DNA from 4 places in the Prosthecochloris marina genome. Region 1 is predicted to be linked to each of the others. Evidence: riboswitches for the same ligand, from Rfam matches in the RefSeq annotation. Region 1 holds a riboswitch; each other region holds the start of a gene.
What was found. A riboswitch is a leader RNA that binds a small molecule or an ion and turns the genes downstream of it on or off. The one in region 1 is predicted to bind cobalamin.

Region 1 (7,437 bases):
AGAGCCTTTTCCAGAAGCTTCATCATCTCTTCTTTCGAAGGAACCCTCGGGCTGTGGATGTCGTAAATCCCCGGGCCTATTTCATTCGGATATCTGAAATCCCTGAAAGCGTCGAGCAGTTCCATACGGCTCCTGCTCGACTCGATGCTGATGACATCGGCATCCATTGCAGCTATGGCTCCGATGATATGATTGAACTCGCTGTAACACATATGCGTGTGGATCTGGGTCGAATCGGAAACACCCGAAGAGGTCAACCGGAAAGCATCGACAGCCCATCGAAGATACGATGCCCTGTCCTTTTTCTTGAGTGGCATACCCTCACTCAGCGCGGCTTCATCGATCTGGATAACCCTTATTCCCGCATGTTCCAGATCCTGAACCTCGTCCCTCAGAGCAAGTGCGATCTGGCGGCAAACCTCCGAACGCTCAAGATCATCGCGAACGAAACTCCAGCTTAGAATGGTTACCGGCCCTGTCAGCATACCTTTGACCGGTTTCGTAGTCAGAGACTGGGCAAAAGTGCTCCACTCAACCGTCATCGGGCCGGAACGTGAAACATCACCGTAAATAATCGGCGGTTTGACGCACCTGCTTCCGTAGCTCTGCACCCAGCCGTTTTCGGTGAAGCAAAACCCCTCCATCTGCTGACCGAAATATTCCACCATATCATTGCGCTCAACCTCCCCGTGAACAAGAACATCCAACCCCAAATCCTCTTGTCTTCCGATAATCTCATGGATCTCATCCTTGAGAAACTGCTCATACTCCCCGGCCCCCAGCGTACCTTTGCTGAAAAGCCTGCGCTGTCTGCGAACTTCCGCTGTCTGGGGAAAAGAACCGATCGTCGTAGTCGGAAACAAAGGAAGATTCAGCCATGCCTGTTTTTCACGGCGCTCCTGATACGTGCTGCTTCTGTGCAGCATCTGATCACTGATGGATGCGCAATGCTCTCGAATCTCCTTGTTTTCAACCCATGCGCTGTTCCGCCGTGACTGAATGGCTTCGGTATTCTCAATGAGCGCTTCACTGCAGTCCCAACAATCCAGAATATCCCCCAAAACACTGATTTCATCGCACTTCTGAACGGCAAACGCCATCCAGTTTTTCAACTCGGGATTCAGAGAAGTCTCTTCTTCCAAATCAACCGGAGAGTGCAGAAGCGAGCAACTCGAAGCAATCATGAAGCGCTCTTCCCCCACATCCCCTCTGATCCTGACAAGAACATCCAGAGCCTGCTCGAAGTCCGTTTTCCATATGTTACGACCATCGACGATACCTGCGGAAAAAATCATCCCTGACGGCAAACTACCCAAAACCTGTTCAAGACATCCGCGGCCACGGACAAGATCGACATGAAGCCCGCCGCAACCTGAAGAAAGGGCAAGATCGAGATTATCGTCAAGAGTATCGAAATAGGTTGCAAGCAACAACGAAGCATTACCCGATGCAGCATTCAACCTCTTGTAAACCGGAACGAAAGCTTCGATGGCCTGTGGAACCATATCCGCACAAAGTACCGGCTCATCGAGTTGTATCAAGGAACAGAATTCAGCAAGCTCTGAAAGAATACCGCAGTAAACAGCAACGACTTCTTCGAGTTTTTCCCAACGGTCATACCCTTCGGACGCCTTTGCAAGAGACAACCAGGTAACCGGTCCCACCAGAACCGGTTTGGGACGAAAGCCTGCCTTTATCGCTTCACGGGTATCCTCGACAATTCTGCGGGAAGAAAGAGAAGGTGAAAACGACGGGGAGATTTCAGGAACGATGTAATGGTAGTTTGTATTGAACCATTTTGTCATCTCCATCGCCGCAATATTCGCGGCGGCATCCCCTCGAGCCATCCTGAAATAGGTATCGATACCGACACCGGCGGCATCGAACTCACCAAACCTCTCGGGCACAGCACCAAGCATCGCCGTGACGTCAAGAACATGGTCATAGAGAGAAAAATCACCTGTAGCGACATAGGACAAACCGGCACTTTCCTGAATCCCCCAATGGTGAAGCTTAAGCCTTCGACACGTCGCCTCCAGCACCTCTTGGGAAATCACCCCCTTCCAGTAAGCCTCGAGAGCTTTTTTCAGCTCCCGTCCGACGCCGATTCTCGGAAAACCTGCAATGTGTTTTTTGATCATTGTTACTCCTTTTGACAGTGGTTAACTGAAAGAAGCAACGACACCTCGAAATGAAGACAATCTCAAAGTACGACCAGCTCTGGCGTTGAACGCCACCGAACCTCGACTTTTCAGCATACCTGTCTAATCGCGAGACATTCGTGCTCCGTGCGATCAGGGCGTCTCCTGGCTTCTGACCCTTCAGTGCAGCAACCTTCCTGCCGTATGGGAGATACAGTGGTGTCTGCCGGTATTTTGTCAGTTACAGTGGCGCGTCCGCGACGGATTTTCACCGTCTTCCGTTTCCTGATACGCCTTATTGAACAGTATAAAGTAACCGGCAGGAGCGAAGAAAACAACAGATTGGATACAAATGTCCGAAAAAACATTTTTCCCTGTACACCCCGTTAAAATGTACAGCTTTCAACTGTCTTGTAGGGATAAGGCTCTTTGAGAGCACTGAGAACCGCTTCATCACGGTCGTAAACATCATCCCTGAACAACACTTCGTCATTCTCCACCAAAGCGGTAAGGTACACCAGGAAAATCGGAATTCTCTGAGGAAGGTGAACTGTCCTGGTTTTACCGGCAGCGATAACGTCCTGGACATCGTCCTCACCCCATCCAAGTAGAATCTCTGCAAGTTCGAGAGGGTTCTGAAGGCGAATACACCCGTGGCTGAACGCTCGGGTGCTTTTATCGAAAAGATGCTTGCTCGGCGTATCATGGAGATAGACCAGATGCTTGTTCGGGAACATGAACTTGACACGACCGAGTGCGTTTCTTGTACCAGGCGGTTGACGCAGTCGATAAGGCAACGAACTGGCGCTGTATGACGCCCAGTTGATCGAAGCCGGATTCACCACACGACCGCTACGGTCGATAACCTGCAGACCGTTTCTTGCCAGATATCCTGTATTGTTCTTGATTGCCGGCAGAGCTTCTTTTCTCAGAATGCCCGGGGGAACATTCCATGACGGATTAAAAATGATGTACTGCATATCTGCCTTGAAAACAGGGGTTTTCCAGTAAGGTTCCCCGACAATGACCCTGGATCCCCACCGGTAATTCCAGTTTTCAACATACTGAACCGTAAACCCTGCAATGTTGACCAGGAGAAACGTAGGTTCGAGCTTCTGAATAAACCAGCGATATCGGTCAAGATTGAGTCGGATCTGATCAATCCTTCGAGAAACAGGCACATTGAGAGCCCGCAACGTCTTGGGGCCGACCGCCCCGTCAACATCGAGTCCAAGACGCGCCTGAAAACGTTTGACGGCATCCATCAGTTCATTGCTGTACAATAGGGCAGATGATGCGTATGATGTATCGACCAGTGCAAATTCCTCGATTTCACCGGTTATTTCAAGCCGTCTTCTCAATGCAGGCATTCTATCATCATACTGGCCGGGCTCCTTGATGGTAGGGCCATCCGGAATGCTCATCCAACCGCCGCCGGCAGCAATGTAACGGTACCTGGCAAGCCCTTCTTTGAGACTTGTATACTTGGGATGACTTGGACGAAACGTCGAGATAACTGCACTAAGGGAGTCACCGGCAAGAGCGTTCCCGAGACTGCCGACCAGGCCGTTTCCATTTTCACCTTTGGAGAGATTCCAGTTAGAATCGATCTTCTCGGGATCTACCTTGCCGTGAAGCAAATGATAAGACATTTTGAACATCGCATCGGTAAGCAACAACTCATACCGGGCCTTTAAAAAGGGTGAAGACGGGGCATCATCATAAAACTCCTGTATACCGTCAAGATGGTAGTCCTGAGGAGAAAGCCCGTCTGCCTCAACCGACTTGATCGCTTCGAGCAGTTCGGTAATCTGGGAACGCTTTACCCAGACAGGACTGAAATCGTTCGATCTGTAAAAATCCGCCAGTAATGCGTTGAATGCAACCTTCTCCCTCCCGATTTGCAGAGCGACGTCTTCCTCGAGTTGCTCGATGTGACAACGAATATTCTCCCTTACGTCGCTGCTACCGCCTGAAGTTGACTGAACACGTTTAGTCCCGGAAACATTGTTTTTTTGCGGAGAAGCCTCTGCTGAACTGCCGAGACTGAATACCAGAAGCAATACCAGTATAACGACCATAAGAAATAGGTTATGACTTGAGAAAGTCTTACACCCTGTCTCGAAAAAAATCGATACAGCACTTTGTCGACAATGTTTTGAAGAGAACGCTCAATGGTACATCCAGAGTTCCTTCCCGGTACCTCCGAGAAAACTTTTCGGTGGTACCGGGGCAACGCATCCTCCGGAAACATTATGCAGGATCGTGAAGGGCAATGTCAGGATTGAGCAGGTCGGAGCGGCCGACATAGTTTTGATTCCCTTTATAGATAAAAAGACAGGACCCGCCTTTTATAAGATCGATCACCTGCCTGTACTGCGAAAAAGGCAGTGCAGGACATCCCAGACTTCTTCCAAGGCGACCGTGCTGCCTGATAAAATCAGTGGAAACATAGTCCGCACCATGAATAACGATATTGCGCACCAGCGCATTATCATTGATACCCTGCTCAAGCCCTCTGAGCCTCAATGAATAACCATGCTTCCCCTGATAGGTTCTGTCGGTCACAAAAAAGCCGAGACTGCTTTTAAACGATCCCGGCACATTGGAAAACTTGACTGCCAGATTCTGACCGCTGTTTTTACCGTGCGCAACCAGCGAAGATGTCAAAAGACGGTTTCGGTCCATGTCGATAACAAACAAGCGCTTTTTAACGGAAGGCTGATTATAATCGATGATAGTGAGCACTTTGTCGTTTTTCAACTGACCTTTACTTTTCAAGGTGTAATACCCGACCATAGCCTTCTTGAGGACTTTATAGTCAATGTTGTTTCTTAGTTCAGGGATGCGATAGAGAGTCTGGATAGTGGAGGAAAGCTCCTTTTGCGAAGGAACACAGTGTGCATTGAGAGGTGAAAAAACAAAAAACATTACAAGGCAGATGAGTCTTATCGCCATATGATCTTCTCCTTTTCTTCGTTTCAGTAGATTAAGCACATAGAAAAAAGCAAAAGCCGTCGCCATAGCTATCTATGCCACAGCGTAAAGTCTTTGTGCCTTTCTCGGTCATGGAACAAAAATATCCCTCATACCGAATCAGTTATTCCGCACTGCGAAGCCCACTTATTAATTTGCACACAAAAGAGGTCGCGATATATTTCAGGTATGATACTGCACGTATAATGATATGCATGAAATGTTAACAAAGAAGATACTTTTTTTTCTTTATTTCAAGAAACATTTAGTCCAAGAGGAACTTCTTAGCACTTTCAAGTTTACTTTCCGACAAGTGACCACCGGCAGTGCACCGAGACATTGACATCCTGTTCACTCGGAAAAATTTCAGTTGGAACCGTTGAAGACAAGGCTTTTTCTGCCCTACCTTGGGCCATTCCATGCACAGGGTAGACAGGATTATATTCATGCTGCATATCAAGGAGCTTTCCCAGAGACAGACCAGATGCCATCGCCATAATCTGCGCATCTTTTTTTGCGTTTTCTACTGCCTTAACCAGAGCTTCGCGTCGCTTTTTCTCATATTCCGAACTGGTAAACCTTATAATCGGTATCTCGTTGGCCCCTGCCCGAACAGATGCATCAATCACACGGCCAACATCATCAAGATTCTTAACAATAACATGAAGCACATGCGTAGCAACATAGCCTTTAAAATTTCTCTTTCGGGTTGAATTATTCCATTCCCATTCTTGGCGAATTGAAAAAGATTTTGTTCCAGTATCGTTTATACTGACGCCTACAGCTCTCAATGCCTGTTGAACGGTCTTGTGCTTTTTTGCTGAAAGTGCTGCCGACTGTTCGGCCGTCCGGGCCCTATCGATCAACTGGATCCGAAGCTCTGCCATGTCTGGCTTGACCGAGACTGTCCCCTGAGCTGAAACTGTTACAGCAGAATCTGCAGCATAAAGAGGTAAAGCAAAAGCCGAAAACGTAAAAAAAAGGATTATTGAAGAAAAAAAAGACATCTTATTCATGATCTTTTCCGATTACACGTATTCATTGATATGTATGATAGACCTGACTAAAATAGATGCATTTTTGTAAATTACCTCCCTTATAATTTCAGGAATAATCAAATCTGTCGTCATCATGCGTAAACTAATCCTGCTTTTTGTGATTACTCTCTTTCAGCTTTCCCTTCTTTCTGCCTGCCAGCAGAAAGCAGAAGAAAAAGCACAGGAAGGTGTTTCATCCGACAAACCTGCCGCACCCCTGGCGGAAGGCTTGTTCAGAAAACAGTTCGAGGGTATTCTGCATATGCAGCTCTCAGCTCCTGAAGGATCTCAGAACGGCAAACTGTATATCTCGAAACACGGCACACGGTTCGAAATGGATCTGGCCGATCCGGCAACGGGCACCGTCATGCTTCATCTTGTAACCTTGACCCCTGCCGATGAGCCAAACCTGTTGTATACGCTCAACGAAAAGGAAAAAACCTACAGCGTCCTGGACATGAACGAGTTCGAAGATGAATTCGATACGATGGTTGAAGAAACAGAAAAAGAAAACTACAAGGTTGAACAGCTTGGCACGGAAATCCTGCATGGCTATACATGCAAGCATGTTCGCATCACCGACGATCACGGTGAAACCGAAATGTGGCTGACGAAAGACCTTATCAGTGCTGCCGATTTCGCCCGGCTTCAGCCGGGAGGGAAAAAAGGTTCGGCAGCGTTTGACATCCGCCTGAAAAAAGCAGGCCTCGAAGGGTTTCCGCTCAAAGTTCTGGACAAAGAATCCAACACAACCATGGAATTTGTCAAGATTGAGCGGAAAAATCTCGACAAATCATATTTCGAGGTTCCCGGCAGTTACACAAAAAAAGAATCTGCCCTGCAGATGATGGTCCCGCAGATTTCCGATGAGGATATGAAACAGCTTGAACAAATGCAGGACATGATGAACGAGGAGAATATGAAAGAGATGGAAGAGATGATGAAAAGCATGCAGCAAAAGTTCGAGGGCATGCAGATGCCCGGCCAGTAACCCCGTCATCGAGAATAAAAAGAGGCTGTCTCAGAATCATAACTGAGGCAGCCTCTTTTTTATTGCGATCACCATCATGACCAACCATTCATAATGCCATTTCCTTACGTTGTCAACTCACCCGCTTCATGCAAACCGACAATATCCCGGTAAGCCACACAGACCGAACAAATGCTCAGAGGTATGGTCACCAGTAAGCCGATCCCCAACGCGAGCACCCCGAGCAGGTTGACCACGAAAAGCAAAAGAAAAAAAACAAACAGAGAAAACCAGTTTTTCGTCACGATCTGCC
Region 2 (7,437 bases), on a different contig from region 1:
GAAGAATAGGGGGATTGGGCTATAAATCCCTTGCGCCCATTGGGATCAACAAGCAGGGAATGAACAGCGCCGTGTATGTTCGGGGTATAGAAGATGGTGAACTCATTCTGATTAACGGATCACCGGTTCAGCAGGCATCAAGTAAGGGATATGATTTGAGCTGCATACCTGTCGAACAGATCGAGCGTATTGAAGTGCTTAAAGGTGCGGCTTCAACCCTTTATGGGGCCGATGCAATGGCTGGAGTGATCAATATCGTTACCAAGAAGCCGGTATCGGAAAAAACAGGAACGGCTTCTGTGGAATTCGGCAATGAAGAATGGATGAATCATGGTATAAGTCTTAGTCTTCCCGGAATTACCGCAGGCTTTCGATATCAGCACCTTGGCGAATTGGACGATGTCGGCCGGCAATTTTCGAAAAAGTATACGAATGCTCTTGGAGAAACGGATAAGTATATGGTGAATGTCAATGCATCACCCTTCGAGAACACCTATATCGATTACCAATACTCATGGTATGAGACCGCTTTCATCGATCTGTACGATTCGGGCAAGGTGGAACGAACCGATCAGGAAAGTTCTTTTCACTTTCTCAACCTTCGTTACGAGGGTGAGCGGTTCCGGAGCAAGCTGTTCGGTATGCACGATAAACGTATTACAGAAGATTATGTGGATAACGTGTTCGATGAAGAAAAGGAACGTTTGAACTATAACTATGGTGCCGAAAGTGATTACCGCTTTACTCTGGGAAAAGGTTTTGAGCTTGTGGCTGGTGCGGATTATGTTCATCGTTTTGCCGATTACAAAAACAATTACGGTGAAAAAAAACGGGACGATTACGGAATTTTCGCCGAGTTCAAAAAGGATTTCAAGCAGGATGTTCTGCTGACGCTCGGAGTGCGTGAGCAGTTCATAGACAATGAAGAGGGCTCTACCGATTATGACTCGTTTCTTCCAAGCGCGGGGGTTACCTGGAAGGTCAATGAAAACCTGAATCTTTTCGCGAATACTGGCAAGGCTTTCAAGGCTCCTACATTCACACAGCTTTATTATGAAGGTCGTGTGGTCGTTGGCAATCCTGATCTGCAGCCTGAATCAGGCTGGACCTATGAAGCCGGGTTCAAGTGGGATTGCAAATCGGTATCTGCCAGAATTGCCGGATTTTATATGACCTATGAAGACAAGATCGAGATCGATCGTTCACAGGGAAGACCGTATCACTATTTCAACGCCGGATCCTATAATTCCCAGGGAGTTGAATGGAAGCTGGGGCTGTATCCTTTCACAGACAGGCACGATTTCCTTTCGGATATCTCGTTTACCTCTGCAGGTTACTGGGCATACCCGGTAGCTGAAAACACAGATGGAGATGAGTACCAGCCCGGACCGAAGTTCCAGAACACGTTTGCGGTTTCCTATGCGACATTGCCTTTCAATCTCGATCTGCAATGCCGGATCCTTGCCGGCAGGGAAGATGATCTCGAGAATTACGCCGCTTTCGATATGACCGGAAAAGTAAAGGTCGGCAAAGGCTATGTTACCTGTGCGGTAGAAAATATTTTCGACACTGAGATTCAGACAACGGGCAATCTCGTCGAAGATGCAAGCAGCCGTTTTGTTTATTACGAGCCCGGACGTCTTGCCAGACTTGGATATACAATATCGTTCTGATGCTCTGTGTTTATTCTCCGTCAGTGCTTCCTCCCTGAAAAGGGGGGAGGGCTGACAGAGTTGCTTGATTACATAAGATGAAAAAATGAAATGATGAGTGATACTGCGAAAAAAAGAAGGCGTGGACGCCTGACTGTTCCCCGCAAGGAGATTGCGTGGTACCCGACTATCGAGCCGGATGCTTGCAACAGTTGTTGTTCCTGTTATGATTTCTGTCCCAAAGGGGTCTTTGCATCCGGTGAGGTGGAAGGGCTGCGCCGTCGCCCGAAAATGGAGGTGACTCAGCCGTACAACTGTATCGTTCTTTGTACCGCATGTGAAAAGGTATGTGCCGCAGGGGCCATTTCGTTCCCGAAACGAGAAGACTTTGAGCGGTATGTGGAGTATTATGAATGATATATCAGTGTGATATGCGTTTTTTGTTCAATTAAAAAAACAGGTTTCGTCAGCAGTGCCTTTAATATTTGTAAAGCATTTGAAACGATGGATTGTTTTCTGTATACTTTGTTCAACGTTATGGTGCCCTGGTTGTTTGGACAGGGCTTAAAAGGGAATCCGGTGAAAGTCCGGAACAGTACCCGCTGCTGTAATCCCGCATCGGCATATGCCGATAATGTGTTTCGATAATTATGGGTATCTCTATTTATTTATTCCGCGCTTCAATTGCTTCGTTGAGCGGTGCTCGAAATCCTCATGTACTCTGTGTACACTCCGGTTTCTGTACTTCGTTCGCCTTGCACTTGAATCGCTCATGACAAAAAATAGAGACACCCTTATGTCACTGTTCCGGGCTACTGGAACGGGAAGGCTGTCGGAACCGGGAAAGTCAGAAGACCTGCCCTAATACGCTATCGCTTCGGGTTAAAGCAACTTGACTATACATATGAATATATTTCGTTCTTCTTTTACCGGTTCGGTGCATCATCGTTTTTCCGGTGTTCTGCGATGTGCTATCTCTCTTTTCGCCGTTGTGTTCACCACCGGGTTGAGTGGATGCAGCAATGAAACGGAAGTACACCCGAAACAGGAAGCTGTGTCCGTTGACGTTCCCCTTTCCTACGCCAAAGGTTTTTCCCTGTACGATCATGAGGGGTTCAAGACTTTACGAGTCATCGTCGATCTCGATGGCCGCCAAGACACGTTGCGCTATCTGCTGATTCCCAAGGAGTCTCCTTTACCTGACGGTTTCGATGAGCATGTGGTGGTCAGGACTCCCGTTGAGCGTGTGGCTTTGTTTTCGACAACACAGGTTGGTTATATCGATCTGCTTGGATGCGCCGATCGGATCATTGGTATTGCCCGACCCGACTATGTCAATACTCCATCCTTACGTGAGCGGATCGAGAAAGGCGCCGTATCGGAAATCGGTATGCCGTTCAGTCCCAACGTGGAAGAAATTCTCGAACTGAATCCTGAAATGATAGTGACGACAGCGTTTCCCGCTGCTAGGCAGACCGATTACAAGGCATTGGTAATGGCTGGAATTCCTGTTGTCGTCGTTGCTGAATGGCTCGAGGAATCTCCCCTCGGAAGAGCGGAATGGCTGAAGCTGTATGCGGCTCTGCTCGGTCGTGAGGAAGTTGCCGTCGAGAAATTTGCGGATATCGAGCACTCTTATCATGCCCTCAAGGCACTTACCGACACTCTTTCCCACCGTCCGTCGGTTGTTACAGGGATGCCTTTCAAGGACGCGTGGTTCGTGCCTGGAGGAAACAGCTATGTGGCATGTTTTCTCAGGGACGCAGGGGCGGATTATCATTGGAAAAACAGGGCAAAGACCGGCAGCATCAAAATGGATATAGAGGCTATTTACCCGGTCGCCCTTGAAGCGGAGTTCTGGCTTAATCCGGGAACGGTTCAGTCCCTCGATGAACTGCTTGCCAAAGACATTCGGTTCAGAGATTTTTTCGCGGTGCGATCTGGCAAAGTGTACAACAATAACCGGTTACTGAATCCGGCAGGAGGGAATGCATATTGGGAGCTTGGGGCTGTACGGCCCGACAGGGTATTGGGAGACTTGATCAGGATCCTGCATCCGGACTTGTTCCCGGAGAGGGGCAATGGAGATGATTCGTTAACTTTTTACAGGCATATACAGTAGATGGGCATAAAGGTGGACAGTCAAACAAGCCCGGAACATTCCTGGCCTCTTCTTTCTCCAAAAAACAGTCTGATCGCTCTGCTTTTTGTGATAATGGCCTTTTTTTTTATGCTCGACCTTGCACTCGGGTCGGTAAAAATACCTCTTGGAAACATTATTGATATCGTGTTCGGAAAAGGTTCAGAGAACGAAGCCTGGGAAAAGATCGTTACCTATATCCGGATTCCGAAAGCGCTTACCGCCGTCATCGCCGGAGCGGCACTGTCGGCAAGTGGTTTACAGATGCAGACGTTGTTCCGAAATCCTCTGGCAGGACCTTCTGTACTGGGTATTTCGGCAGGTGCCAGCCTTGGAGTGGCCATGGTCATGCTGGCATCCGGCGCGGCAGCAAATGCCTTTGCCATCCGCCAGCTCGGGCTTGGCGGGAGCTGGCTCATCGTTGTCGCTTCAACCCTTGGAGCTGCGTTCGTTCTTCTTATCGTGCTGGGGATAGCGGTGCGGATCAAGGATAATATCGTACTGCTCATTGTCGGTATCATGGTTGGAAATATCACGATATCGATCATCAGTATCTGGCAGTATTTCAGTGAACCTGAACAGATACAGGATTACCTGATCTGGACATTCGGCAGTCTCGGCGGTGTGCTGGGGAGCCAACTGTATGTTCTGGCAATCGTAGTCGGCATAGGGCTCATGATTTCCTTTGCTGCGTCCAAGTCTCTCAATGTCATGCTTCTCGGAGAGAATTACGCGCGCAGTCTCGGGATGAGTACGCTCTATGTCCGGATTACCGTCATTGCCGCTACAAGTCTGCTTGCCGGAAGCGTAACCGGCTTCTGCGGCCCTATAGGCTTTATCGGTATAGCCGTTCCCCACCTGACACGATCGATTCTCAATACTTCCGATCATCGTTTTCTTATGCCCAGTTCCTGCCTTGTCGGGGCGATTCTGATGTTGGTATGCGATATCATCGCCCAGATGCCGGGAAGCCAGACCACCCTTCCGATCAATGCCGTTACCGCTTTGATCGGTTCTCCTGTCGTTATCTGGGTTATCATGAAGAACAGAAACCTCAAGTCGTCGTTTGCATGAAGAACGAAGTGTTACTGACTCACGATCTGGCGATCGGATATCAGAACCGTCGCCTTGTCAAAGAAGCGGAAAAGCATGGTCGCAAGTATCCCGGAAAAGTTGTTGCGGACAATCTGTCTCTCGACCTCGCCAAAGGGGAGCTGGTTTGTCTGCTGGGGCCCAACGGGTCTGGAAAATCGACATTGATGAGAACCATTGCCGGTGTACAGAAGCCTCTCGGTGGACATGTGACCCTTGATGGCAGATCTCTTGAAAGGCTTTCGACCAAAGAAACGGCAAGACTTCTCAGCCTCGTGCTTACCGACAGGGTCATGACCGGTAATCTTTCGGTGTATGCCCTTGTCGCTCTTGGCCGTTATCCTTATACCGGCTGGATGGGGAAGCTTTCAAAGGATGATGAAACCGTTGTCAGGGAGGCCATAGCCATTACCGGTACACGACGGTTCGCTTGTCGTCACATCAGTGATCTGAGCGACGGTGAACGCCAGAAGGTCATGATTGCGCGTGCACTTGCCCAGGATACACCCGTTATTCTGCTCGATGAGCCTACCGCTCATCTTGATCTTCCCAATCGCATCGAGGTCGTTCGTCTTTTGAAGCAACTGGCGAGAGAGCGAGGGAAATCTATCGTGATGTCTACGCATGAACTCGACCTTGCGCTTCAGGCAGCTGACAGGATCTGGTTGATGAGTCCCGTTCAGGCAGAAGAGAGTGGAAAAAACATCGAGATGATCTCGGGGATGCCTGAAGAGCTTATTCTTGACGGTAGACTCGAAAAAGCCTTCAAGCGTAACGGATTCGAGTTTGATCGGGAGTCAGGTTCGTTCAGGATAAATCAGCACCACGAGGGTTGTATAGGTCTTGTCGGAGAAGGAACCCTTGCTTATTGGACGAAAAGAGCGCTCGAGAGGATCGGTTACAAAGTTGTCATCGATGCATCATTGCCCTGCAGGATAGAGGTTTCGGAGGACAGGGGTAACCGTTGGTGGCGTTATTATAATGGAAAAAGCGGTGAACCGTTCGAGATTCAGGATATCGGCAGCGTCATCAGCTGTATCAAAAAGAACAAGACAGACTCGGAGATCGTAGCATGAGAGCCGTGATGCAAGGATATGGGGGCTGGATCGTTTTTCTGGCTCTGATGGCCACATTGCTTGGAACGTCTTGTTCTTCAGTATCGGATGAACAGGCTGTGACGGCCGACGGGAAAGCGAAGATGCAAACGGTCAAATATGCCAGTCGATTTTCCATCATGAAGCGCGATGACGGTTGTACTCTGGTAAAGGTACTTTCTCCGGAAGGGACGGATATCGGTATCGATTATGCATATTTGCTTGTGCCGCATGACCGATCGGTCCCTGAAGACAGAGGAACGGCCGCAGTGGTCAGAATTCCCCTGAAGCGGGTGACCTGTGAAAACGGTTTTCATGTATCGCTGATAGAAATGCTCGACTGTTTCGATGCCATAGCCGGGGTTTCCGGAAAGCGCAGAATCGGGCAGGACCGGGTGCACAAAATGATAGACAGCGGAGCGCTTCCGGTGACAGGTTATATGCGTGGATTGAACATGGAAACCCTGGTCAAGATCGATCCTGACCTCGCTTTTGTCAATGTGACCAGCGCATCCTCCGACATCTTTGAAAAAATGATGGCCTACGGACTCCGTCCGGGTTTTTTCTGTGCGTCACTCGAGGAGCATCCTCTCGGTGCACTTGAATGGATCAAGTTCATGGGGGCTTTTTTTGAAAAAGATTCGCTTGCCGCCAGTATATTCGAAAAGCAGGAGCAGGCGTACCTCGATGTCCAGAAAACAGCCGAACATTTAACCCGGAAGCCTTCGGTAATAACCGGGTACAGCAGGAAAGGCGCATGGTCGATCATGGGGTCTTCTCGCTGGTTCGTCACCATGCTCGAACATGCCGGGAGTGAATATCTTTTCAGAGGTCAGGAGACCGATAGGGGGCATATTCTGAGCCATGAGGTTGCCATGGATGCCGGCATGAAAGCGGATTTTTGGGTGAACACCCATTTCAGGGTAACCGATCTCGACGGTTTGCTGGAAATCGATGAACGGTACCGGTTGTTCAGTTCCGTCAAGAAAGGAATGGTATATAACAACAATAACTATCGGTTTGAAAACGGGCGGAACCGTTTCTGGGATAGCGGTATGGTTGAACCGCATGTTTTACTTGCCGATCTTATCACTATTTTTCATCCCGAAGTCTTGCCGGACCATACCCTGAAATATTACAGGCGCCTTGAAAAGCGATGAAAGCCGGGGACGATGAAGCAAAAGGAGTATTGTCATATGAAGTTGGGCGACTACGGTGCAGCAGAGGTTCACAGGGAGCGAAAAATGCTGATTGTGCGATTCAACAGGCCGCACAGGGTGATTTCAACCTGCAGAGTGAACGGCGGGATTCATGAGGATCTCGAATGTCTATTCAATCATCAGTCTTGCGAGCCCGCGGGCCACAGCAGAAAAGAACTCAAAACCGTACTGTCGGCTCCTGAACGTTATTTGCAGGGATTGTGTGAGCGTTTCGAGCTTCCTGAAAAAACAGCTTCTCT
Region 3 (7,437 bases), on a different contig from region 1:
CAGCGTTGCCCCGTTTGTAATCGGAGATGGTGCCAAGAGTATTCGTGAGCTGATAGACATTGTCAATAGAAAAAGAACCAGAAACCTCTATGCAAGTAATTATCTGAGGCCAATAAAAATCGATGCTTCCGTGAAAGAAGCTCTTTCAGTTCAGAGTTGCGACTTGAAGACGGTTTTGAAGCCAGGCCAAAAAGTCACCCTGCGTAGAAATACAAATTTAGGGGGAGGAGGTAGTACGGAACTGTTTGAAAATGTACATCATGATGTTCTGGTTCATGCAAAAGAAATTGCACGCTGCTGTGGTTTGCATAGTGTTGGAATTGATTATATCACCGAAGATATAAGCAAGTCGCCGTCCGCATCCTGCGGGAAGTTCACTGAATTAAACAAAATGCCCGGGGTTCCCTTATTTTTAGCCGCAGGCTATGATATCGGAAGGTTAGGGGACCAATTCCTGGGGAACAGGGTCGGTAATATTGAGCTGAATCTATTTATATTTCAAAAGGAGCGATGCAAGGAACTGTTGCAATCGTACAGCGGTGAGTGTGCGATATTTTTACCGGATACTGTCGTGAAAAAAAGCAAAAAGTTTAAAGTTGAAAACGGTCATTTCAGGCAGCTGATCGGTAAGGTTTTGTCGGATAAGCAGTTGAAATCGTTGGACATAATCGCTTCTTTGGAATTTGTCGAACAATACGGGTTTCCAACTGAACATATTTCAACCGTGTTTGTTGGGAAGTTCTGCAAAACAAGGATTGTCTGCGAGACCATCGAGAAACTCAATTGCCGTGTGCAATGCGCTTAAGCTTCAAGAATATTTCTGTTTTTTTTGCGAGCAGATCGCTTTTTCAACCGGTGTCCTGAAATTTCACGCGCAGGCTTGACAGGAGTAAGAAAGATCATGCGATCACCCTTTTTTGATCACCCTGAAAAGCGGGGGCAAATCGATCTCAGCCGTAACAGTGCTCAAAATCAGTAATAAATCCGGCCAATGTCTCTACCTCTTCAAGTGTCACCGCGTTGTAAAGGCTTGCCCGAAATCCGCCACGCGAGCGATGCCCCTGGAGCCCCAAAAGTCCTGCTTCTTCTGCCTTTTGGCTGAAGATCGATACAATTTCCGGATTTACGGCATCAAAAACCACATTCATCATCGAACGTGATTCCGAAGGAACAGGGCAACGAAAAAGTGTGGAAGCATCCAGCGTTTCATAAAGCAGGGCGGCCTTGTCCCTGTTAAGGGTTTCCATGGTATCCAGGCCGCCGACTTCTTTCTCCAGCCAATCCAGCATACACTCAACGACGTATATGGCGAACACGGGCGGTGTGTGATGGTTTGATCCGGCATCGGCATGTGTACGGTAATCAAAAAAAGAGGGTAGGCCCGGTTGAATCATCTCTTGTGTTTTCCGGGGGACGATCACCACGGTAACTCCAGCAGCACCGATGGTTTTCTGGGCATGAGCGTAAATCAAAGCGAAACGTCCGGTATCGATATTTCGGCTCAGAATGTCCGAACTCATATCGGCTACCAGCGGCACCCGAGATTCCGGTATGCCTTGCCATTGCGTACCCATTACCGTATTGTTGGTGCATACGTGCAGATAGCGGGCATCGGCTCGGATATCGAGTGCAGTAGGAATCGTATCATGAGCCTTACCGGCAACATGTACATCCCGTTCCAGTTGGCGAGCGGCTTCTATGGCTTTAGCCGCCCAGTATCCTGAATCAATGTAATCGACAGGATCTCCTGCCGCTGAGAGGTTCATCGGTATCATGCTGAATTGCAATGTGCCTCCTCCTTGCAAGAGCAGTACATCATCATCAACGGCTAACCCCATCAATCTTCGAATCTTTTCCTGTGTGCGTTCAAGCAGATCCAGAACCGGCTGTGCACGATGGCTGATTTCCATCACCGACATTCCGCTGCCCCGGTAATCGGTAAACTCGTTGCGGATGCGTTCAATGACCGATTCGGGCAATTTGCAAGGTCCGGCGTAAAAATTGTATGGCATATAGGTTGTTACGTCTCGTTGATCAAGAATGGCGGTGACAGTATTACCAGTGATTCTGGATATTGTGCTGTTGTCAAAACTTCCAATGATGCTTTTGGGGATAACCGATGCTTTTTGTCAAAGATTTATCTTTATAGTGAATATCCTCGATGATACCAAAAAACAATTCACCATAATCATTCGAAAAAAAACGTGTTATCGTTGTAGAACGATGCTCGGTTCTTTTGGGTAAGATGTGTTGCCGTTAGAAATCTCGCCTCTGATTCCTGATCGCATTTTTTTCAATTGACTTCTTTATCTTTGTCAACAACGGCAATATTTTTACATTCAAACAAGATGTTCTTTCGTCAATCTTGATAAGGCAAGATACCCCTTAACCGGGGTTTAATAGGGAATCACGTGAAAATCGTGAGCTGACGCGCAACTGTAAACCCGTTGAAATGTTTTCCGGCAGTGTGCCACTGTTCCTTTTGCTGGAATGGGAAGGCGCCGTGAAAAAGGGAAAGCCAGGAGACCTGTCTTGTGTCTTATTTTTTCAGCAACCATCCGGTTGCTGAGAGGTATAACGATTATGCTTTCGCGTCCAAGAGCATGTGACTGGAATGAGGCTGGCTTTTTTTCCTTTCTCTCCTTGATAATCCCTTCCATCGCTTGTTTCCGCGAGAGCATGCCTGTAACGGCTTTTTCACATTTTAAAAATGGTGCTCATGATGGAAAACAAGATGGTATGTGATGACGCTAAGATGATCATCAAACGTGATGGCAGGGTTGCTCGTTTCGATCAGGATAAAATTACGTTTGCAATTTTCAGGGCTCTTCGAGCTGTAGGAAATCCTGACCGGCAATATGCGGCTGACCTGTGTGCCCGGGTGGTTGAGTCACTTAGGGTAAACGTTTCTCTCGACCCCCCTTCGGTCGAAGAGATTCAGGATGTCGTTGAAAAGGTGCTGTTTGAAAATCATGCTTTCGATGCAGCCAAGGCATATATTATTTATCGTTTTCAGCATCACAATATGCGAGAGGCGAAAGAGATCTTCGCCAACATCGACCTGGTCGATGATTACCTGCACCTCAAGGATTGGCGTGTGAAGGAAAATGCCAACTTGAGTTACTCGCTTCAGGGGTTGAACCACCATATTTCGAGCATCGTCAGTTCCCAATACTGGCTCAATGAGATCTATCCGGCGGAGATCGCACAGGCTCACAAGGAAGGGCGAATGCATATTCATGATCTTGGTTCGTTGAGTGTGTATTGTGTCGGCTGGGATCTCGAGGATCTTTTAATGAACGGTTTTCGGGGGGTGGAGCGTCAGACTAACAGTGCACCGGCAAAGCATCTCAGGAGCGCCCTCGGGCAGATCGTGAATTTTTTCTATACCATGCAGGGAGAGGCTGCCGGCGCGCAGGCTTTTTCCGGTTTCGATACATGGCTCGCTCCGTTTATCCGCTACGATAACCTGGAGTATGTAGAGGTGAAACAGTGTCTGCAGGAATTCTTTTTCAATATGAATGTGCCGACCAGGGTCGGGTTTCAGACTCCGTTTACCAACGTGACGCTCGATCTTCTGATTCCTAAACCTATGAAAAACCGTCAGGTCATCATCGGGGGTGAGTTACAGGATGAGGTGTACGGTGATTTTCAGGCCGAAATGGATATGTTCAACCGGGCGTTTGCCGAGGTAATGCTCGACGGAGATGCAAACGGTTCGGTTTTTTCTTTTCCAATTCCCACGTACAATATCACTCCGGATTTTGATTGGGAAAACCCTGTCTACGAAGGTATCTGGGAGATGACGGCAAAGTATGGGATTCCATACTTCTCTAATTTTGTGAATTCTGACATGAACCCGGATGATGTGCGGAGCATGTGCTGCCGTCTCCGTCTTGACAAACGTGAGCTGCAAAGCAGGGGTGGAGGACTTTTCGGTTCCGACCCGCTGACCGGTTCGGTGGGTGTAGTGACGATCAATCTGCCGGAACTCGGCTATCTCTCTTCTTCGGAAGAAGAGTTTTTTCAACGTCTTTCAAGGGTGATGGAGCTTGCCAAAAGCAGTCTGGAAATCAAGCGAAAGGTGATCGAGCGCCTTACTGAACAAGGGCTCTACCCGTACTCGAAGTTTTACCTGCGTAATCTCTACAGGAAAAACGGCAGGTACTGGGATAATCATTTCTCGACCATCGGTTTGCTTGGCATGAACGAGTGTTGTCTCAATTTTCTTGGATGTGCGATTGGTGAACCTGAAGGTGAGGCGTTCAGTCTGAGAGTCTTGGATTTCATGCGTGATCGCCTGGTGGCGTTTCAAGAGGAAACCGGCCATATATACAATCTCGAAGCTACACCTGCAGAAGGAACCTCTTATCGTCTTGCAAGGTTGAACAAAGCGGTTTATCCCGATATCATCGTTGCCAATGAGCAGGCAAGCAAGAAAGGTGCAGAACCTTACTATACCAATTCCTCACAGCTGCCGGTCAACTATACCGATGATTTGTTCGAAGCGCTGCGCCTCCAGGATGAGATGCAGATTCGTTATACGGGGGGAACCGTTTTTCACGCTTTTCTCGGCGAACAGCATCTTCCGGCATTATCGGCACGCCAGCTTGTTCGGAAGATAACCTCGAAATTCCGACTGCCTTACATAACGCTTTCCCCGACGTTCAGCATTTGCCCCTCACACGGTTATCTGGCCGGCGAGCATCAGGAGTGTCCGTTCTGTCGTGAAAAGGGTAGTGTGCAGAAGTGCCTTGTTTTTTCACGTATTGTCGGGTATCTCAGGCCCGTCGAACAATGGAATGCGGGAAAGCAGGCGGAATTCAGGGATCGCAAGCTTTTTGACAGCGATCACACTGTCACCTCTGAGGCAACAGGAAAGAAAGAAGGGGCTCACGGGGGTTTTCCGGTCTGTGCGTCATGAGTTATAACAGTGCATTTCAGCAGCAGGCAAGTGGAAATGAAGGTTTCCATTTGCCGATAGGAGGGTTTCTCAAGCAGAGTTTCAGCGATTACCCTGGAAGGGTGGCCGCGGTTCTTTTTACCAGGGGATGTAATTTCCGGTGTGTCTACTGCCATAATCCGGAACTCGTTCTTCCGGATCTGCTCCGGCATTCGAAGCCTTACGAGGTTAAAGGAATTCTTGCATGGCTTTTGTCGAACAGCTCTTTCCTCGATGCTGTTGTCATTACCGGTGGAGAACCTACTCTGCATCCGTCTTTGCCGGAGTTCATCCGGCAGATAAAGTCTTTGGGGCTGGAAGTGAAACTGGACACAAACGGGACCAATCCGCAGATGCTGGAGGTGCTTATGAGTGAAAAGCTTGTCGATTATGTCGCCATGGACATTAAGAGCGTTCTGGATCACCAAAAGTATGCTTCAGTTTGCGGTGAATGTTTTACCGAAACCATGTTGGACGCTGTCGAGCGATCGTTGGCTTTGTTGCATGAGGCCGTTATCGATTGTGAAATTCGCACGACACTACTCGGATCGCATCACACGGAGAAAGATATTACTGAGCTCATCCGGCTGGTTCGTATTCCCTATTTTCTTCAAGAATGCAACTCGTTAAAAACTCTTCAGGCTGTTGTCGGTAAGAAGTTGGGCAGAGAGGAAATTGCAGAATTAATGGAATCATTAGAACCAAAAGGGGGAAATGTTTGTTTAAGGTAGGGTAGTGATTGTTGTTTTTCTCCGTTCGGCCTGTCCTGTATCGATCAGGGCAGGTTTTTTTATGCCCAGAAAACTTCTCTACATCATTATTCTGCATTTTCTTTCATTCGATCGGGGATGAGCCTGGTCTTTCTCCCTTCAGGTTTTACGGATAACCACTTTATAGTCGGCAGGCTTTCCGAAGTACATCCAGGAACTGACAAGTACATCGGCTCCTGCCGCTGCATATTTTTCTGCATTCGTGTCGTTTATTCCTCCAGCTGCAGCAATCGTTGTTCCATTGCCGCCTTGCTTTAACATCTCGGCAATTTTCCTGACCGACTCGTGCGAGAGCTTATCGAGCTGTACGATGTCAGCGCCTGCTTCTGCAACCGTGATCGCGTCATGGATGCTTTCAACTTCGACAGCGACTTTCTTTTCCGGGCATCGTGCTTTTATGGATTGAAGGTCGGTGCATAAGCTTTTCAAACCTCCAAGCAGGCCATAGTGATTGGAAAATATCAGGATGGAATCGGAAAGTCCGAGCCGATGAGGAGAGCCTCCGCCAGAGCAAAGTGCTTTGAGCGAAAGATGTTTGGTGCCGGGCAGATGTTTGCGGGTGCCGCATATTTCGACACTTTTTCCGCTGCGGTTCGCTCCTTCAACCATAGAGCGTGTCCTTGTGGCTATTGCGGAAAAATGTTCCAGAATGTTCTGAGAGACTTTCCAACCCATGTGAAGCTGTTCCGCGTTGCCATAAGCTTTCAATACGGTTTCTCCCGCAAGGGCTTTGTGACCGCTTGCGACAATCAGTTCGGTTGCAACATCGAGCAAGGTGAAAATTTTCGCCACCTCTTCGCTGCCGGATACTATGACCGGTTCTTTCGGGGCAAAAAGAATTTCGGCGTTTTGCGATGAAAGGTTGAGCAAAGAGCTTGTCAGATCAAAGTAGGGGACATCTTCTCTGAGTAGTGCCTCGACATCGGAAAGGTTCAGGGTGAAATTCACGTTTGGAAATGTTTAATGTTCGCTATGGTTCGTTGTCGTTTGATGCAATATAATCCTCGTCGAAAAATTGGTGATATTTTTGCGTACAATTTTTTTGCTTTTGTCAACGACGAGTGTTGAAAGTTGGAACAGTTGTTGCATATCGTGGGGTTTCGAAAGATTTCAGTGAAACTGTAAAAATACAGAATACGAATAAGTTGTTGTGTTTAACTTATTTTTTTTAAATGCTTTAATTTTTTGTCTCGACTTTTTCGCAGCCTTGCGGTATCGGTTGCATGTGACTTGTTCTGCAACTTGTACAACTGTTGGTGGAATGTTGATAACTTGTGGGCAATTGGCGAACGCTGCTTGATAAGTTGTTAAAATGATATATTAAATCCCTTGTTTGCAAGCGTTTAAAAAATAGCGAAACCGGATATGATAGAGTTGTCAACTGAAGAGTTTTTGCGTCGGGCAAAAAACATAAGACTTGTGCTCTCCGACAATGATGGTGTTCTGACCGATAACGGAGTGTATTATTCCGAGCGAGGAGAAGAGCTAAAGCGTTATTCCATACGTGACGGGATGGGCGTTGAGAGATTGGCGGCTGTAGGGGTAATGACAGGAATCATGACAGGTGAAACTTCTCTTAACCTCAAAAAGAGGGCGGAGAAACTGAAAATCAAACATCTTTATCTTGGTATCAAGGATAAACTCTCGAAGCTTAACAGCGTTCTTTCGGAAAATGGTCTTGCGCTCGACGAAATAGCTTACATGGGGGATGACGTCAACGATTTC
Region 4 (7,437 bases), on a different contig from region 1:
TGGCCATGCTGCCGCTTACCCATACCAATATCCTCATCCGCAAGACTGCCTTGGACAACGAAGGCGTCGTTTCCCTCTCCGTACTCGTCTGTTATGCCGTTGTTTTTTTCTCCATCGGTTCCAGGCTTATCCGGAAGTACAGCGAATAGAGGTTTCCTAAAGTAATCCGTTCACCTGCTGTTGATTTCGGTGATTTTCAGCAGGTCGCTGGCTTGAGTGCTTGAAAGATCATAGTGATAAAATGTCTTGAAGTACTCCCGCACGATCTCCTCGATATCGATGCCGTACACTTCAGGGTAGAGCTGATTTGCAAGCCAGGGGATGCCGAGCAGCCGGTTGATGCTTGCCGGGCGGTCGAACCAGCCGTAGGGAAGATAGGGGGTTTGGTAGATACGGTTGTTTTTTGCCGCCTTCAGCCTTGCCCAGAGCGGATCCTTTTGAATATGCTGCATGGTTGGGGTTATTTTTCCCAGGCCCGCCCAGACGATTACTACGTCGGGGTCCCACATCAGTAGCTGTTCCATCGAGACTTCACTCATGCCCTTGCGGCTGATAATGTCGATATCGGTGGCGTTGATCCCTCCGACCATCTCTATAAGCCTGCTATGGATCGAGCCTGCCGGATCCGTATGTAGTCCGTATTCACCTTCCGCATAATAAACGCTAAGCTTTTCGTTTCTTTCGATTTCAGACGCTTTCTCTCTCACCGGATTGACATGACGTTCGATGAAGCGGTTCATGGCGGAAGTTTGTGTTGTACGGTCGAAGAGCCTGCCGAGCCGCTCGAAGACTTCGGGATAATCATCGAGGTGGAGTGAAGCCAGATAGACCGGAATGCCGGTTTTGGCTGCAAGTTTATCCGCTTCGTCAACTGAACCGGGATTGATATCGAAAAACGTGAGAATCATGTCCGGTTGAAGTTTCAGGATCTCTTCAGCCGAACCTTCGGTGTAAGGGAGCGCGAGGTATGATTTGGAAAGAAATTGCGAGGCTTCCGGTGTAAAGTTGAACGATCGGTTCACGATCAGCCCGGGATCGATCGCATACATGAGAATACTTCCTGGCCGATTGACATATACCCTTGTCATTGTTTCCGGTACGACCATGGTTCTGCCGGCCATATCGGTGACGGTTTGTGTTCCCTCATGATCTGAAGGTTGTGGAAGGCTGCACGAAATGAAAAAGAGCAACAAGAGAAAGTGTGGTATGCGTTTCATGGTCATCTTGTTTTATTATTCAGCTGTCGATAAGCGGTCTGCAGACCTTCAATGGATTCTTGCCGGGTGTGCCGGCTTCGATCACTTCTACGTTCACACCATAGATCTTTTTGAGAATGTCCGGCTGCAAAGCGTCCGAAGCATCATCGTAATGGAGAACAGAACCGTTGGAGAGCATCAGTACTTTTGCATCGAGAAGAAACGCCTGGTCTGGCTGGTGCGTCGTCATCAGAATTCCGGTTTTCGCTTCTGCAAGTGCACGTATTTTTTTCAAGAGACGCGCCTGGTTGCCGTAATCAAGATTGGATGCCGGTTCATCGAGAATAAGCAGGCCCGCTTCCTGTGCAAGTGCACGAGCGATAACCACCATCTGGCGTTCTCCTCCGCTCAGTTCGGTATAGATACAATCGGCCAGGTGGCTGATCTCGAGCATGTCGAGGATGCTGTCTACAACGAGGAGATCTTTTCTGCCGGGGCTTCCGAAAAAGTTCATATGTGCGGTCCGGCCGAAAAGAATGACATCGTTGACCTTGTAAGGAAAAGGGGTATGGTGCGCCTGGGGAACATAAGCGATGAGCTTGGCGAGCTCTTTTCTGCTGAAACTGCCAAGAGGTTTTCCATTCAGTGTGATGGAGCCCGACAAGGGAGGGAGTATACCCAGGAGTGACTTGAAGAACGTGGTTTTGCCCGTACCGTTTTGTCCCAGGATGCAGAATGTTTCGTCCGATGAAATGGAGAGGTTGATGCTTTTTAGCAAAGGCTTCCGGAGCCGGTAGCCGAGGTTGGTATCCCGTATATGTAGCCGCAGTTTCTTTTGATCTACCATGTTTCGCGGGAGATGATCTTCAGTAAAATGATAAAGAACGGCGCTCCTGCAAGGGCGGTGATGATTCCGATAGGGATTTCAACAGCGAGGAGTGACCGGGCGAGGTTGTCGAAAAAGAGCAGTGCGATACCTCCGGAAAGAAAGGAGAGTGGTAGCTGGATACGGTGATCGGGACCTGTAATCATTCTTGCAACGTGAGGGATGACCAGGCCTATCCAGCCTACGAGTCCGCTGAGCGCTATGACGCTTGCCGTTACGAGCGTGGCGGAACCGATGATGATCATACGCAGACGATCTGTGTGGATACCCAGTGCCCTGGCTTCGTCTTCGCCGAACGAGAGCACGTTCAGGCGCCAACCCGAAAGAAGTATCGGCAGGCTGCCGGCCGTTACGAGCGCAAGAACATAGGGGAGTTCCTGCATGCGGATATCAGCCAGACTGCCCATCAGCCAGAACGTGATGGCCGGCAGCCTGTTTTCGGGATCGGCTGAATACTTGACGAGCGAGATCAGCGCCGTGAACAGTGCCGAAATGACGATGCCGGAGAGAACAAGCACAAGAATTGCATTGTGATTTTTGCCGATGCTTCTGCTGACCCAGACCGCCAGAAAAACTGCGATAGCGCCTCCGGTAAACGCCGATGCCTGAACCGCTATTGCCGGCAGTGAGAGCAGGATAGCCAGAGCGGCACCGAATCCTGCTCCTGAACTGACACCGAGAATATCCGGGCTGACCATCGGGTTGCGGAACATGCCCTGATAGGCCGCACCGGCAAGAGAAAGGGCTCCGCCGACAGCTACAGCTCCGATGATTCTCGGCAGCCTGATGTGAAACAGTACGGCATGCAGGTGGGGATCTGTGCTCTGGCGGTCGATAAGGAATGAGAAAAGCTGATCCGGGGAAACCGGATAGCGCCCTATCCAGAGGGAAACCATGGCCTCGAGAAGGAGCAAAAGGGTGCATGAGAGGAGGATAAGACTTTGTTTCATCATGCGGAAAAGGATTCGAAACTGTTTTTTTCTTGTTTCTTCATCAGGTGTCCGGCTTTTGAGACTGTATCATGTTGTTATTAGAGTGTGACCTTGAGGGATGTTTTCAGGTTGATTCCCGGTTCATAAAGAAAATCCGCATAATTGAGATGGCTGCGGTAAGCTCTGTCAAAGATGTTGTCGACTGCCACGGAGAGGGCGATGTTCCGGTTGAATCGGATGCCGCTTCTTATGTTGAAAACCGCATACCCGGGTGTTGCCTTTTCATTCGGAGCCGGATTTTCCTGATTGTCGAAGATTTCGCTGTTCAGCTCTATCCACCAGTTCGAGGTGCTGTTGATCGAGTCTTCCCAGCGGAAGCCGACCAGTCCGTTGAGCGGCGGGATGGTGTTGAGCCTCTGGCCGTCAGTTGTATTTTTACCGATCACCGACGCTATGTTGCCAAACAGGGAGAGATGTTCGGCTGGCCTCCAGGTGACACCGCCGTCGAAGCCGTACACTTCGGCTTCCGGAACGTTGACGTAGGTTTTTGTTTCCATACCGTTGAAGGTGACATCCGGGTTGCTCTTAAGGTCGATATAGTTCTCGACCCAGGAATAAAAGATGGAGAATGAACCGGTAAGGGTTTCTGATTTGATTTTAATACCCGAATCGATATTCCAGGAGTATTCCGCATCGAGATCGGGATCGCCGAGAATGATGTAACTGCCTCCTCTTGTGGAGAAGCGTTCGAACATGTCAGGCGAGCGGAATCCGGTCGCGATGTTTGCTGTCAGGTTCACTGTTTTGTTCAACGGATGTGCATAGCCGAGTGAGGCTGTAAGCGCCTGATCGCTCTTTTCTTTGAAAACGTTCACTTCTTCCACCACTTTTTTGACGGTCTGTCCGTCAGGTTCATACACTACTGTCCTGAAAAGTGCGTCCTCTGCATCGGCGCTGAAATAGTCGTAGCGGAGACCGCCCATCAGGACGGAACCGTTATGGAAAACATGTTTATCCTGGGCGAAAAAACCGATATGATCGCGATGGGCGTCGGAGACGGGTGGGAAGGTGATTTCTTTTGCGGTTTTCCCGTTCGAAGTTTTTTTCTTGATCTGTTTTTCAGCGGATTCCGCGTTTTCGTGCACATAGTCGAGCCCGGTAACAAGCGTGTTTTGCCGTGTAGGGGCAAAGGTGAGCTGTAGCGATGCTCCTTTTGCTCCGGTGTCGATCCGGTTGTTCTTGAGAGTATACATCGGTTGCGTCGAACTGTTTATTCTGCAGTCATATACCCGTTCCTGGTCGACAAGCCAACCTTTCAGGAGCAGTTCCTCGATGGCTCCGAGTTGCCGGGCTGTATACGCTGCTTTCCAGGTATCGGTGTCAAATTTGGTGAAGTGAGACCATGGCGCGTTATTTTTCTGGGGGACTCCCTTGTCATCGATGCCGGTATGGCGATATGAAAGTGACACTTCGTGCTGATCATCGATCATATAGCGGCCCTGAGCTCCTAGACTCATGGCCTCGAACTGGCTGTTTGCGATCTTGTTGCCATTTCCATCCGTATAGTCACCATGGTCCCGGCTTGAAGCATCGATGCGGAAATCGAAACCGTTACCTCCTCCGCCAAGTGCCACGTTTCCTTGCCAGCCTTCGTCGACCGAACTGTAGGTGCCTGATGCTTCCGGTGCAAAACTCCAGTCATCGTTCAGTGCGAAATCAGGTTTTTTCGTGATGAAGTTGATGACACCACCAAGAGCATCACTTCCATAGAGCACCGAAGAAGGGCCCTTGAGTATTTCGATTCGCTCGATATCTGCAGCACCGATAAACGGTGTGAGTGGGTCGCGCCCCGCCCAGAGATTGTTTTCGCGATCTCCATCTATCAGCACGAGCGTCCTGGTACCGCTAAAACCCCTGATCACGGGGGCTGCTTCCCACATTCCGCTGCCTTCGATGCTGACTCCCGGTACCTTTTCGATAAGTTCTGAGCTGCTTTCAGCGACCTCACGTTCGATATCGGAGGAGGAGACGGTTTCTATGGATACAGGGAGTGAAAACGGAGTTTCCTCTGTTTTCGTGGCGGTAACCACGATCTCCGGTACGGTAATTTCTCCGGAAGCGTTTTCCCCGGAAAATGCGGAAGAGGGGAGAAGAAGCAATGCGAAAAAAGTTTTCAGAAGCCCTTTCGTCAATGATGGGTGCTGCATGGTTTCGTCAGGTAAATGTTACTGTTTTCGATGAAAGCATGTTCTTCACCGTTTCAGCAGGAGTTCTGCAAAATGGTCGTTTAAACAAGACATGACGTACCGGTGGCTTACTCTACGGATCACCAGACTGCCTTGATAGATGCTGAAACAGGTCGAACTGAATTTCATTCCGGGGTATGGGCTTATTGCCGGGCTATGGTCCCGTAGCCGTTTGAGCCGCAGGAAAATCGCTGCTTGTTTTCGTAAACAACAGTGTTTTGCCTGTTAACTTTGGCAATAATCAACCGGCAGGTTTCCTGACTCTCACTGAAAAACATTATCGAGGCTGTGCCTTCCCACGCCGCCCGGGATGGACGATAAGGTTGACGCAGTGACGCAGACTCACGCAGATGAGCTGATGAGATCAGCTCCAGTAATGACAGTTGCGGGAACAGTTCGTGATTTTCACACGATTCCCTTTTACCCCATGGCTTGTCGCCACAGGCACCGGTTGAGAAAGAACATTCCAGAAAAGTGATGGATTATAATGAAAAAATACGGCGTTGCAAAGTTGCTGTACTATTTGTCGGGAACACATCATCCCTATAGGCACCTCTAAAAACGTATTGCACGCCCCGATTGCTACGCTCCATCAGCCTTGCTCTCGAACCGCTCATGGCACTTTTTAGGGGTGTCCATAGGAGAGAGGGCTGATAAAAAACGAAAGAGTCGGGAATTTGTATTTCAGCGGGTTTTACAGTATATACAAACACTACGGTGTCGGCTGGCTTCTGCCAACCGGCTTAAAAGGGAATCCGGTGGAAATCCGGAACAGTACCCGCTGCTGTAATCCTGTACCGGCTTCATGCCGGTGATATTGATCTGCCAAGATGTCACTGAACCGGGCTCCCGGATCGGGAAGGCGGCAGATTCAGGAGAGTCAGAAGACCTGCCGTGGTGTTTATCGCTTCGGGTTAAAGCAATCGATCTCAATATGTTGTGCATTACTCTTCCGCGAAACAGGTATAGGGACATTCTCTGTCCACAGCTTGTTGTCTTTTCTATCGAAAGGTCTGAATGTTCTTGCCGATTCGACCAGCATGCACGCTGTTTTTATGCTTTCCCGGTTGCGGTAAACGATGTTTTTACCGAACCAGTGAAGTAATGGGCCATGCGTTTCTTACTCAATATCAGCACTCATGCAAACGATCTTTCCATTGCCGGTGAGCGTTGGGAGCATGCTTTTTCTCTGCTCGATGAGACAGGTTTCGACGGTTATGAGCTCTATCCGGTAGGTGATTACGTGTACGATTCAATCCCCGGAGAGATCATCGGTGGCATTCACCTGCGTTTTTTCGTGATGCTCAAACAGATATGGTACAACGACAGGCGGCAACTCCTGGCGATGTTCGACAACGAGAGGAACATCGAGATGTACTATGGTGGGACCAGCCGGGAGACGATCGTTGCCTGTTACCGTGAACAGCTGGAGCTTGCAAGGCGTTTCAACTGCCCTTATGTGGTTTTTCATCCTGTTCATTACGAGCTCGACTACATTTTCAACTGGAATCCGCCATGGAGTTGGGAGGAGATGGTCGATCTGTCTGCCGATGTGATCAACGAGGTTGTCCGTGATACAGCGTATGATGGCTGGATCCTGTTCGAAAATCTCTGGTGGCCGGGCAATTTCCGGCTTGACAGCGTGCGGGAAATCGACCGGTTGTTCGATCGCCTCGAGTACTCCAAGCCGGGTCTGGTGCTCGATACCGGCCATATTCTCAACAAGAATCGCTTTCTCGCGAGCGAAAAGGAGGCGGTGGCGTATCTGCTCGGTGAAGTCGATCGTCTCGGCAGCCATCGTGACCTTGTAAAGGCGGTGCACCTCTGCAAGAGCCTGTCGGGTGACTATGTTCGAGCAAGTATGGAGATGCACGAGCCGTTCGATGGTGCAGAGACCTTCTGGGAACGGTTTACGGTTGCTGCGCGCCATGTGCGCCGGATCGATGAGCATGATGCGTTTAGCCATGCGTCGATTGCCGGACTGTTTGAAAGGATCGCGCCGGATACGACAGTTTTTGAATTTTCTTTCCGTTCGAAAGAGGAGTGGGTCGATAAAATCCATCGTCAGAAACAGTCGTTGGGAGAAAGGTTTTTCACCCGGAAAGAGAGATCATGATTGCAAATCCCCCTTCATATCTGATGCTCATGGTGACGACAGCCTGCAACCTTTCCTGTGC

Region 2: another riboswitch for cobalamin. It lies ahead of CR164_RS01560 (ABC transporter substrate-binding protein); the one in region 1 lies ahead of metE (5-methyltetrahydropteroyltriglutamate--homocysteine S-methyltransferase).
Region 3: another riboswitch for cobalamin. It lies ahead of CR164_RS08545 (ribonucleoside triphosphate reductase); the one in region 1 lies ahead of metE (5-methyltetrahydropteroyltriglutamate--homocysteine S-methyltransferase).
Region 4: another riboswitch for cobalamin. It lies ahead of CR164_RS01495 (TonB-dependent receptor); the one in region 1 lies ahead of metE (5-methyltetrahydropteroyltriglutamate--homocysteine S-methyltransferase).

The regions. Positions count from the first base shown of each region.
Region 1 is NZ_PDNZ01000002.1:138,365-145,801, forward strand. Features, by position in the region: gene metE (5-methyltetrahydropteroyltriglutamate--homocysteine S-methyltransferase) at 1-2,138, opposite strand, end outside; cobalamin riboswitch at 2,280-2,455, opposite strand; gene CR164_RS02790 (L,D-transpeptidase family protein) at 2,528-4,222, opposite strand; gene CR164_RS02795 (murein L,D-transpeptidase catalytic domain family protein) at 4,395-5,099, opposite strand; gene CR164_RS02800 (SIMPL domain-containing protein) at 5,417-6,133, opposite strand; gene CR164_RS02805 (DUF4412 domain-containing protein) at 6,249-7,145, shown strand; gene CR164_RS02810 (hypothetical protein) at 7,250-7,437, opposite strand, start outside.
Region 2 is NZ_PDNZ01000001.1:334,351-341,787, reverse strand. Features, by position in the region: gene CR164_RS01570 (TonB-dependent receptor plug domain-containing protein) at 1-1,673, shown strand, start outside; gene CR164_RS01565 (4Fe-4S dicluster domain-containing protein) at 1,764-2,069, shown strand; cobalamin riboswitch at 2,174-2,530, shown strand; gene CR164_RS01560 (ABC transporter substrate-binding protein) at 2,557-3,774, shown strand; gene CR164_RS01555 (FecCD family ABC transporter permease) at 3,775-4,866, shown strand; gene CR164_RS01550 (ABC transporter ATP-binding protein) at 4,863-5,960, shown strand; gene CR164_RS01545 (ABC transporter substrate-binding protein) at 5,969-7,138, shown strand; gene CR164_RS01540 (adenosylcobinamide amidohydrolase) at 7,151-7,437, shown strand, end outside.
Region 3 is NZ_PDNZ01000005.1:169,351-176,787, forward strand. Features, by position in the region: gene CR164_RS08535 (ATP-grasp domain-containing protein) at 1-805, shown strand, start outside; gene serC (3-phosphoserine/phosphohydroxythreonine transaminase) at 951-2,012, opposite strand; cobalamin riboswitch at 2,362-2,549, shown strand; gene CR164_RS08545 (ribonucleoside triphosphate reductase) at 2,720-4,924, shown strand; gene CR164_RS08550 (anaerobic ribonucleoside-triphosphate reductase activating protein) at 4,921-5,673, shown strand; gene modD (ModD protein) at 5,812-6,660, opposite strand; gene CR164_RS08560 (KdsC family phosphatase) at 7,078-7,437, shown strand, end outside.
Region 4 is NZ_PDNZ01000001.1:320,584-328,020, reverse strand. Features, by position in the region: gene CR164_RS01515 (ABC transporter permease) at 1-149, shown strand, start outside; gene CR164_RS01510 (ABC transporter substrate-binding protein) at 171-1,217, opposite strand; gene CR164_RS01505 (ABC transporter ATP-binding protein) at 1,237-2,043, opposite strand; gene CR164_RS01500 (FecCD family ABC transporter permease) at 2,037-3,035, opposite strand; gene CR164_RS01495 (TonB-dependent receptor) at 3,113-5,221, opposite strand; cobalamin riboswitch at 5,491-5,727, opposite strand; cobalamin riboswitch at 5,959-6,171, shown strand; gene CR164_RS01490 (TIM barrel protein) at 6,372-7,376, shown strand; gene CR164_RS01485 (radical SAM/SPASM domain-containing protein) at 7,373-7,437, shown strand, end outside.